Regions from separate parts of the Pedobacter sp. AW31-3R genome, predicted to be linked through region 3. Evidence: riboswitches for the same ligand, from Rfam matches in the RefSeq annotation. Region 3 holds a riboswitch; each other region holds the start of a gene.

What was found. Region 3 has a riboswitch for cobalamin ahead of ACSBL2_RS18470 (TonB-dependent receptor). Riboswitches for the same ligand answer to the same signal wherever they lie in the genome.
Region 1: it holds a riboswitch for cobalamin, as region 3 does, so the genes downstream of both, ACSBL2_RS17895 (ABC transporter substrate-binding protein) here and ACSBL2_RS18470 (TonB-dependent receptor) in region 3, are expected to answer to the same signal.
Region 2: it holds a riboswitch for cobalamin, as region 3 does, so the genes downstream of both, metE (5-methyltetrahydropteroyltriglutamate--homocysteine S-methyltransferase) here and ACSBL2_RS18470 (TonB-dependent receptor) in region 3, are expected to answer to the same signal.

What each region holds. Positions count from the first base shown of each region.
Region 1 covers NZ_CP197475.1:4,367,214-4,370,493, reverse strand. Annotated here, with positions in the region: gene ACSBL2_RS17910 (pyridoxal phosphate-dependent aminotransferase) at 1-62, shown strand, start outside; gene cbiB (adenosylcobinamide-phosphate synthase CbiB) at 53-991, shown strand; gene ACSBL2_RS17900 (AAA family ATPase) at 988-1,542, shown strand; cobalamin riboswitch at 1,603-1,789, shown strand; gene ACSBL2_RS17895 (ABC transporter substrate-binding protein) at 1,820-2,986, shown strand; gene ACSBL2_RS17890 (iron chelate uptake ABC transporter family permease subunit) at 3,006-3,280, shown strand, end outside.
Region 2 covers NZ_CP197475.1:2,714,352-2,717,631, reverse strand. Annotated here, with positions in the region: gene ACSBL2_RS11130 (Crp/Fnr family transcriptional regulator) at 1-24, shown strand, start outside; gene ACSBL2_RS11125 (Crp/Fnr family transcriptional regulator) at 457-1,182, shown strand; gene ACSBL2_RS11120 (Lrp/AsnC family transcriptional regulator) at 1,172-1,633, opposite strand; cobalamin riboswitch at 1,809-1,991, shown strand; gene metE (5-methyltetrahydropteroyltriglutamate--homocysteine S-methyltransferase) at 2,182-3,280, shown strand, end outside.
Region 3 covers NZ_CP197475.1:4,490,560-4,493,839, forward strand. Annotated here, with positions in the region: gene ACSBL2_RS18470 (TonB-dependent receptor) at 1-1,285, opposite strand, end outside; cobalamin riboswitch at 1,381-1,573, opposite strand; gene ACSBL2_RS18475 (polyphosphate kinase 2 family protein) at 1,736-2,617, opposite strand; gene ACSBL2_RS18480 (penicillin-binding protein 1A) at 2,735-3,280, shown strand, end outside.

The DNA of each region.
Region 1 (3,280 bases), 120 kb from region 3:
TAGCTACCTTAAACAGCGAAAAAAATAATTTACTCCTGGAAGCTTTATCGTCATGGGACTGACCCTTTCTCTCCTGCTGGTGATTCCGTTGTGGATAGGTTATCTGCTGGATCTTCTCCTGGGAGATCCTTATCGTTTGCCCCATCCGGTAAGGTTTTTTGGCAATACCATTCAGCTTGGGGAAAAATGGCTGAATAAAGGCGGGGTCAGGTTCCTTAAAGGGATGCTGATGGCCATAGTGTTAACATTGGCCACCTATTGCTTTTTCGGGGGGATATCAGGTTTACTCCTGCGATATGACAGGACTTTATATCTTGTCTTTTCTGCTGTTTTTGTCTTTTACGGACTGGCAAATAAAAGCCTTATCCAGGAAGGAAGAAAAGTGTTCGACGCTTTAGCGAAGGGGATTGAAGAGGGAAGGGAACGCCTATCATGGATTGTGGGGCGTGATACAGCTGTACTCTCGGAGCAGCAGATCAGGAAAGCCGTTTTTGAAACGATGTCGGAGAATTTAAGCGATGGCGTGATCGCGCCTTTGTTTTATTATTTGATTGCCGGAGTGCCGGGAATGATGGCTTATAAAATGATCAATACACTGGACTCTATGGTAGGTTACCGCAATGAGCGATATGAGCAGTTCGGAAAGTTCAGTGCCCGGCTGGATGATGTGGCTAATTTTATTCCCTCCCGCTTAACGGCATTACTGATGGTCACCGTAACCGGCAGCTGGAGGGGACTGCAGTTCGTCTTTAGGTACGGGCGTTCCCATAAAAGTCCGAATTCGGGATATCCTGAGGCCGCACTGGCGGGTATCTGTGATGTTCAGTTCGGCGGTCCGAACCTGTACCATGGCATTTTGGTGGAGAAGCCTTATATTGGTATAAATAACAGGGAGATCAGCCATGCAGAGTTGAACAGGGTGAAATGGATTAACCACCTTAGCTGCCTGCTGATGCTGCTCCTGATGACAATGATAGTACTGAATAGATGAAAGCTTTGTCTGCCCATTACATTATAACCGGAGGACCAGGTTCCGGAAAGACAACACTGATCAATTACCTGATTGCCATGGGGTATCACTGTTCCGCAGAAGTCTCCCGCCGTTTAATTATGGAAGAGGTGGAACGTGGTTCAGATTGTTTGCCCTGGAAAGATATCCGTTGTTTTTCCGCGAAGGTTCTTGAAGAGATGGTGGTATCCTGGAAGGCCCTGATTGAAGTCACCATATTATCGTCGTCCCCTTCTTTTTTTGACCGGGGGATCCCTGATATTATTGCTTATTTGAACATTGCCGGATTGCCGGTACAGAATGAATTTACCCGGGCACTGGAAAATGCCCCTTACCATAACCGTGTTTTTATGCTCCCTCCCTGGGAAGACATCTATATCAATGACCCGGAGCGCTGGCAGTCTTTTGAAGAAGCTAGGGCAATTCATGATGCCCTTCGGCTGGTGTATACGGAATATGGATTTGAGCTCATTGAACTGCCTGAAAGCAGTGTGGAGGAGCGTGCTGCATTTATTCTCGCACATTGTTCTTAAAATTCAGCAACATTGTCAATAAAATATGCCGCATATCAATTATTCCTGGTTTTTTTCTGTTAGGTTTGCAGGAATTAAGGTCGTATTTCCAGGGAAATACTTTAATAGGGAATGCCGGTGTAAATCCGGAACAGTCTCCGCTGCTGTAAACCTCATGATCAAGATTGCAAGGATGCCACTTTCCATAATGGAGGGGAAGGCTGCAGTTGGAGGAAGTCAGAAGACCTGCCTTTATTAATTATTACTCACGCTTTCGGAAGAAAGGCTAACAGTTGACATGAAAATAAAAAATCTCTCTTCGCTAACAGGGCTGTTTTCCTGTTTTCTGATGTTTACAATGCTTGCTGCCTCCTGCAGACAGGCCGGATCCGTAAAAAAGGATATTCCCGTTAAAACCGGTAGTGCCGATATCAGGTATGCCAAAGGCTTTAATATAGACTATTATGAAGGATATAAGCTGGTCAGTATCTATAGCTTCGCCGGGAAAAAAAAAGATACTGTTCAGTATGTATTGCTGGAAAAAGGAGCGAAAGCCCCCGAAGGATTTAAAAAGGGGCAACTGATTTATATTCCGCTCCAAAGTATGGTCGCCATGTCGTCTATGCACGTTGCCCTGGCCGATTTTGCGGGTGTTGCCGACAGGATTACCGGATTGGGCAGTTTGCAATATGTTTCTTCACCAACAGTCAGGAAGAATATAAAGGCCGGCAAAGTAAAGGAGGTTGGCCTTGACGGAACAATGAATGATGAGGTACTGATTTCCATGAAACCCGGTCTGGTGATGGTGATGGGAAGTCCCGATGCCAAATACAGCAAATATGAGACCTTGTCTGGTGCAGGCGTGCCCGTCATGCTCAATTCGGAATGGCTGGAGACCAGCCCCCTGGCCCGTGCGGAATGGGTGAAACTGATGGCTGCCCTGGTGAACAGAGAGAAGCAGGTTACCGAGAAGTTTAATGCGGTAGAAAAAGAGTACCAGCGCCTGGCGGAAATTGGAAGGAATGCAAAAGTGAAACCTTCGGTCATATCAGGTATGCCCTATAAGGGGATCTGGCATGTGCCCGATGGGGACAGTTATATGGTTTCCTTTTTTAAGGATGCCGGAACGACTTACAAATGGTCGGACGTACATGGTGAGGGCAGCCTTGCCCTGAATTTCGAGACAGTCGCGCCTGAAGCCCTGAAAGCAGATTTCTGGGTGAATATTGGTTATGTGGATTCCAAAAAGGATATCAGGGCAACCGATGTGCGTTATGCTGATTTTAAGCCTTTTAAAAATGGGAATTTATTCAATAACAACAAGAAGGTAAATGACCTGGGGTCGAATGACTATTGGGAGTCGGGTGCGGTAAATCCACAGCTGGTCCTGGCCGATTTGATTAAAGTCCTTCATCCTGAATTATTGCCCGGTCATCAGCTGGTTTACTATAAACAATTGAATTGATTTTTTTAATCTGCAGAAATTGAATAAACTTAAAATTCCGGTACTGCTTGTGCTTATTGTCTTCGCATTTTTGCTGGATGTAGCCCTGGGTTCTGTACATATCCCTGTGAAAGAAGTGGTGAGAACCCTCTTTTCTCCCGATACGGCAGATGATACCTGGTTGTATATCATTGGGAAAATCCGCCTGCCCAAAGCCATTACGGCTGTCATTGTGGGCTGCGGACTGTCTGTGAGCGGCCTTCAAATGCAGACACTTTTCAGAAATCCACTGGCTGGGCCTTCAGTCCTGGGAAT
Region 2 (3,280 bases), 1.8 Mb from region 3:
GAAAAGGGCAATGATCGCAAATAAATAAGGATCCCCTTGCTAAATTCCTCATCAAGCGTGATGAGGACCATTTTCAAAAGTGGACTGGCTTTTAAATTCATTATTTACCATAGGACATACCCATGCAAGCATAACAAATGCACAACGGTAAAAAAAGCAATTTAGGAAGGATCGCGGCTATACCATTTGTATCATGAAACCATCATAAGCTTACCGCTTACAACCAGCAATGAAAACCGAGCTTGCGAGTTCTTGAATACAAATAAAGAACAATAAGAGCCGATGAAAAACAGATAAAGATGAACATTTAAAGATCCAGGCAATGTAAATTTAAGTTTGGGTATCAGTAAGCGTATCTTATCCGCCGAATTAATTAAGAAAATTGACTGATCCAAACTATAGCAATCACCGTAAATAATCTTAAATTTAAATCTCTAACCGCTAAACTAAACCTATATGATCCTATTTGAAAAATTTCCATATGAAAAATGGAGTTTTGCCACCAGGAATGTGATGGAGACCTTATCTCCGGATCAATACAATTTTCTGGTCATTGAGCAACATATCAAGGATTATAAAAAGGGAGAAGTAATCTTTCAGCAAGGCCATTCTCTGGATGGATTATACCTGATGCTGAACGGAATGGTCAAGAAATCTAAAGATGCAGGAGGAGGTAAAGAACAGATCCTTTATATTGCTACAGCCGGTGAGTTGTTGGGTTACCACAGCATCCCCACTGGCGACCCTTATCCGGATTCTGCAATAGCGATGGAGAAAAGTAAAATTGCTTTTATTCCCCTGGAAGCCTTCTATCACATGAAGAATAGCTCTGCAGCATTCGCACAGGCCTATAATCGATTATCGGGCCAGGAACTGAGTATTATCGGCAATTATGCTTCCCTTGGGAAATCAGGTCATTCCGAAGCAAATCTGGCCAGAGCTTTGCTCGTTATTGGCTATAAATGTAATTATGACAACACTGATAAGCGTGTAATGGAGATCAGCATTTCCAGACACAATCTGGCTAATCTGATCGATATTGCCGGGGATAATGTAAGCCGCATTTTAGGCCAGTTTAAAGCTTCACAGCTGATTACCAGCACAGGCAGTAAAATAAGGTTGCTGGACATTCCAAAACTGATTGATCTTGCCAACGCTCCATTCGAAAATATTAAAAATTAATGTTATGTGTATTTTTGATTTCAGCCATGACAAAGGTACTGTGCGTACTTCCTATACTTTCTACTGAGCCAAGTTTATTAAACACAAAATCCTGATAATGTTTCATATCCCTGGCATAAACTTTAAGGATAAAATCATAATCGCCGGAAATGTTATAACATTCCACAACTTCTTCAATATTCATAATGTCCGCTACAAAATGATGCCCTATTTTCTTATCGTGCTGTTTAAGCTTGATATTGCAGAAAACAATAAATCCCTGATTAAATTTCTCGGCATCCAATACCGCAATATACTTTTTGATGTATCCATTGCTCTCCAGTCTTTTTACCCGTTCAAAGACCGGAGAAGGGGAAAGATTGACCTGCCTGGCCAGCTCCTTCGTCGTCTGATTTGAATTGTCACCCAGGATTTTTAACAGCAATAAATCCGTCTCATCTAACTCGTTCATAGAATATTTTTTGTTTACACATGTAAAAATACTACATAAACAGCAAAATTCGCTTCGATTTCCTAATATAAAAGTTATTTTATCTTATTAAAAGAGATATGTATCGAATTAAAATCTTCATTTATACCTTTGTAAGGAATTAAAAACTGATTTGTAATAATTAATTTCTTTACATATTTCAACAATCGGAAATGGTTTTACTTGGCTGTAAATGAAAAGGGGAATCGTGTGTAAATCACGGACTGTCGCGCAACTGTAAGTAACATCAATAAAGCTATCCATGTACGTCCAGGCGCAAGCGGGAAGGAAGATAGCAGCTGTTACAAGTCAGGATACCTGCCTATTTCGAATTGACGATGCTTTCGCGATTGAAGCCTATTGTCAGAATGAAATGCTACGTATGCTGCAGCCATACACCCTTTGTCAGGTGTTTGTAATGCTGTTCGTTACATCCGTATGTTTCTTTCCCGGCAATCTTCCGCAGCACATCCAGAAATCAACCAGGAGATTTTTACAATGATTATTAACCATTTAAAAAGTTGAAAAGCATGAAAACACAAAACCTGGGCTACCCGCGGATTGGTAGCCAAAGACAATTAAAAAAAGCCTGTGAGCAGTATTGGACGGGCAAAATTGACCTGAATGAACTGAACCAGGTAGCCCGCAAGCTGAAAGAAGAAAACTGGCAGACACAACTGGATGCCGGAATTGACCTTATTCCCTGCAACGATTTTAGTTTTTATGACCAGACGCTGGACATGAGCTTATTGCTGGGTGTGATTCCGCAGCGCTATTCACAGGTCCTTACGGAAGTAAAAACCAACCAGGAAACCGACCTCTATTTTGCCATGGCACGCGGTTATCAGAAAGATGGCCTGGACATCACCGCCATGGAAATGACGAAATGGCTGGATACCAATTACCATTACCTGGTACCGGAATTTACGGCAAAACAAAAGTTTAGTATATTTTCTGAGAAAGTATTCGGCGAATACAATGCCGCCAAACGGGTACTGGGTACAAAGGCGAAACCTGTATTAATTGGCCCGGTAAGTTACCTCTTACTGGGTAAAGAAAAAGAACAGGGATTTGAACGCATTGACCTGATCAAACAATTGGTCCCTGTATATGTGGAGATCATCAACCGGCTCAGGTTACAGGGCGCGGTATGGATACAACTGGATGAGCCTTGCCTTGCGCTTGATCTTTCTAAAAAGGAAAAAGAAGCATTCGAATTCGCATACCGCAGCATTGCCAACCGCGTAAGTGGTGTTAAACTTTTAGTCGCTACCTATTTCGAATCCCTGCTGGATAATACAGCTTTAGCAGTGAACCTGCCTGTTGCGGCACTTCATGTAGATTTGGTACGCGCACCGGAACAACTGGATGAAGTTCTTGCCTTAATACCAGACCATCTTCAGCTTTCGCTGGGTATAGTTGACGGACGTAATGTATGGAAGAATGATTACGAAAAATCATTGCAGCTGATCAATAAAGCGGTAGAAAAACTAGGTACAGACAGGGTAATTATTGCTCCCTCCTGCTCGCTATTACATTGTCCGATAGACCTGGAACTGGAAAGCACGATTGATCCTGAGATCAGAAACTGGATGGCTTATGCCCGTCAAAAGCTGGATGAGGTGGCAG
Region 3 (3,280 bases):
TTAATTCCCTTTTATTCCTGGCAGCATAGTTTTGTTTGACCTGATCATTTACATAGGTTCCCAACAGGTTCGCCTGGATATCCAGACGTTCAAAATGAAACTGTGTGGCCAGTACTCCAAAAAAAGTATTTCTCGTGGGATAAGAAAATCTATCCAGGTTGGCATCTAAAGTATTGCGCTGATAATCTGTCGAGAAAACCATATCCCAAAAGCCATTGATTGTATACTTATTGCTTAGCGTAACATATAATTCCCTTTGCTTAAATACATTACGCAATGCCCCTGTGGTTTTAATAAAATCGGGATCCAGGTATTCGGAATAATCATCGGCATATTTAACCGCGGCCATGATGTTGTACCTTCCTTTTTCCTTCTTATAAGTCGACTGAAGAAATAAGTTCCTATTCCACAATCGCTGGCTAAAGCTATACCTGTTAGATACAATGGCACCAGGGAGTCCCTGTTCATCGTTATAATAGTATACTTTTGCTGTCCAGACACTACTATCTGCAAATACTCCATGCAATGCCCCTTCCAACCTGATGCTTTCGATATCGGCATTGGTTCTTACCACTGTAGTATCATAAATACCATTGGTATCCCTGAATTTGTAACGGCCATGGGAATTTTTATATTCCGTACTAAAAGAGGCATTCAGCCGGTTATTAATTTTCCGCTGCCAGAGTACCGAAGGATTAAGGAGTCCGAAAGAACCCGTTTTAAAAGCAACCCTGATATGGTTATGCTCGCCTTTTTCAAAAGAAGGCTGTTTTGCATTCAGATACAAGGAACTTCCTGAAGCAAAACCTTTTGCAGACTGAAAGATTTGACTTTTTTGTCCGTTATACAATTCTATTTCTTCAATATTATCCAAGGAAAATTTACCAAGATCTACCTGTCCATTTTGCGCATTTCCCAGCTGTACCCCATCATAAAATACAGCTGTATGGTTGGTTCCCATACTTCTTACATTGATCGTTTTCAGTCCGCCAATCCCTCCATAATCTTTTAACTGTACGCCGGAGAAAAAGCGTATCGCATCGGCCACAGAGAGACTGTTTACCCTCTCCAGTTCTTTACCCGACAGGATTTGTAAAGGAGTAGCCGAAAGCTGACGCCGGCTCAGTTTGATAATCCTGATTTCCACCTCTTTCAACTCCTGTGCCTTCGTCAGCGAGTCTGTCTGAGCAGATATAGAAAAGGGCATGGCGACCCCAAGCCACACTGCAGCTGGAAATATATAATAATTGAAAATGCCATTAAAGGCAAATTTGCGTCTTATCATCTTTGTTGTGAGGGTTACCCACAGCAAACAGCAGATCAAGGAAATGATTACGTCAATAAATAGCACTCACTCCTAGCTTCAATCCCCGAAAGCTATGAAATATTAGGCTAGAGGCAGGTCTTCTGACTTACTCCCGGAGATCCTGCCTTCACTTTTTCTCAAAAATTGGCTTGACTTGAATTCCGTTATGGAGCTTACAGCTGCGGGACAGTTACGGATTTTCACCGTATTCCCTTTTAATCCTGATAGAAATTAGGTCCATCAGGAACCAAAAGCAATGCAAAGTTATCAATTTTATCCTGATCACAATATTTTCTATGCGTTATATGATATTCCTGAATTGTTTAACTATGGATATTGCACCACAAAGCTATTCAGCACGTGGGTTAATCGTTCAATCACCATTCAAATAAAAGGAAAAATCGCTTGTAACCTGAGATGAAACCGCAGTTAAACTTCCTTCATCAATTTAACTTTATACTTATCCAGCATTTCAGCCTCCTCCTTTGGCAAAACAGGGTATTGGAGTTGAAGACCGGCAAATGCCTGCTCAATAACCTGACTAATGACCAGCCGGGCATACCATTTTTTATCGGCCGGAATGATGTACCAGGGTGCTTTCTCAGTTGAGGTTTCATTGATCGCCTCTTCGTAAGCGGTCATGTATTGTGGAAACAACTCCCTCTCGGTAAGATCTGCCGCAGAAAACTTCCAGTTTTTAGCAGGGTCATTGATCCTGTCCAGAAACCTGGCTTTCTGTTTATCTTCAGAAACATACAGGAAGAATTTAAGGATAATGGTTCCGTTATCTGTCAAGTGTTTCTCGAAATTACGGATGCTTTCATACCTGCTGTCCCAGAAGGACGGTCCAATATCCTTCACTTTATTATATCCTGGAATCCTTTCATTCAGCACATATTCAGGATGTACTTTACAAACAAGCACATTCTCGTAATGCGACCGGTTGTGGATCCCTATCCTGCCTCTCTGGGGCAATGCCAGATAATGCCTCCATAGAAAATCATGTGCATACTCATTTGAGGTTGGTGTTTTGAAACTAAATACCTGGCAACCCTGGGGATTTAACCCAGACATCACATGCGAAATGGCACTGTCCTTTCCTCCGGCATCCATTGCCTGGAATAAAATCAGCAGTGAATGTGCATTTTCAGCATATAAGGTCTCCTGGTAACTGCTTAGTTTCTGCTTGATTTCCTGAAGAGCGAGCTTCCCCTCTTCTTTCTTTAAATCACCATGGTATCCCGTACTAAAATCTTTAAGCTTTACTTTTCCACCTGGTGTTGCCCTGTATTGCGTTGTTTCTTTTTTCATATAGGATAAGGTATTTTTTCTGCCGCTGAAACTTTAGTGATTAATTTGCGTTAATTTGCAGTCTATTTTTTAACACGATTTTTGTACAAACTGTTTTACCTTACCTGATATCAACACATGTTTAGAGAAATTCATAATAAATACCTCCGTTATCTCTGCGTATTTATTTTTTGTATTATCATTTTCTTCTGCGCACTTCAAGTAAACTTCTTATGGCTGTTTGGATATTCTCCTTCCAACCGTGACATTCATATGCCCACGCTAAGAGTAGGATCCGAGTTGTATACTTCCGATGGAAAACTGATCGGCAGATATTATAAAGAGAACCGCACGCCAGTGGATTTTAAACAGATTTCACCAAGTGTCATCAATGCCCTGGTGGCCACCGAGGATGCCCGTTTTTACAGTCATATGGGAATTGATTTCCGTTCCTTGCTGTCCAGTGGTATATCTACCGCCACGGGAGATAAACGTGGGGGAAGTACAATTACCCAGCAGCTGGCAAAAAATCTGTACAGAACAAGGTACAATAAGTCTCAGGGACTGATCAAATATGTACCTGTAGCCCGTACCATCGTTTCAAAACTTAAGGAATGGATGACCGCAGTAAAACTGGAGTCCAACTATTCAAAAAATGAGATTATCACCATGTACCTGAATACC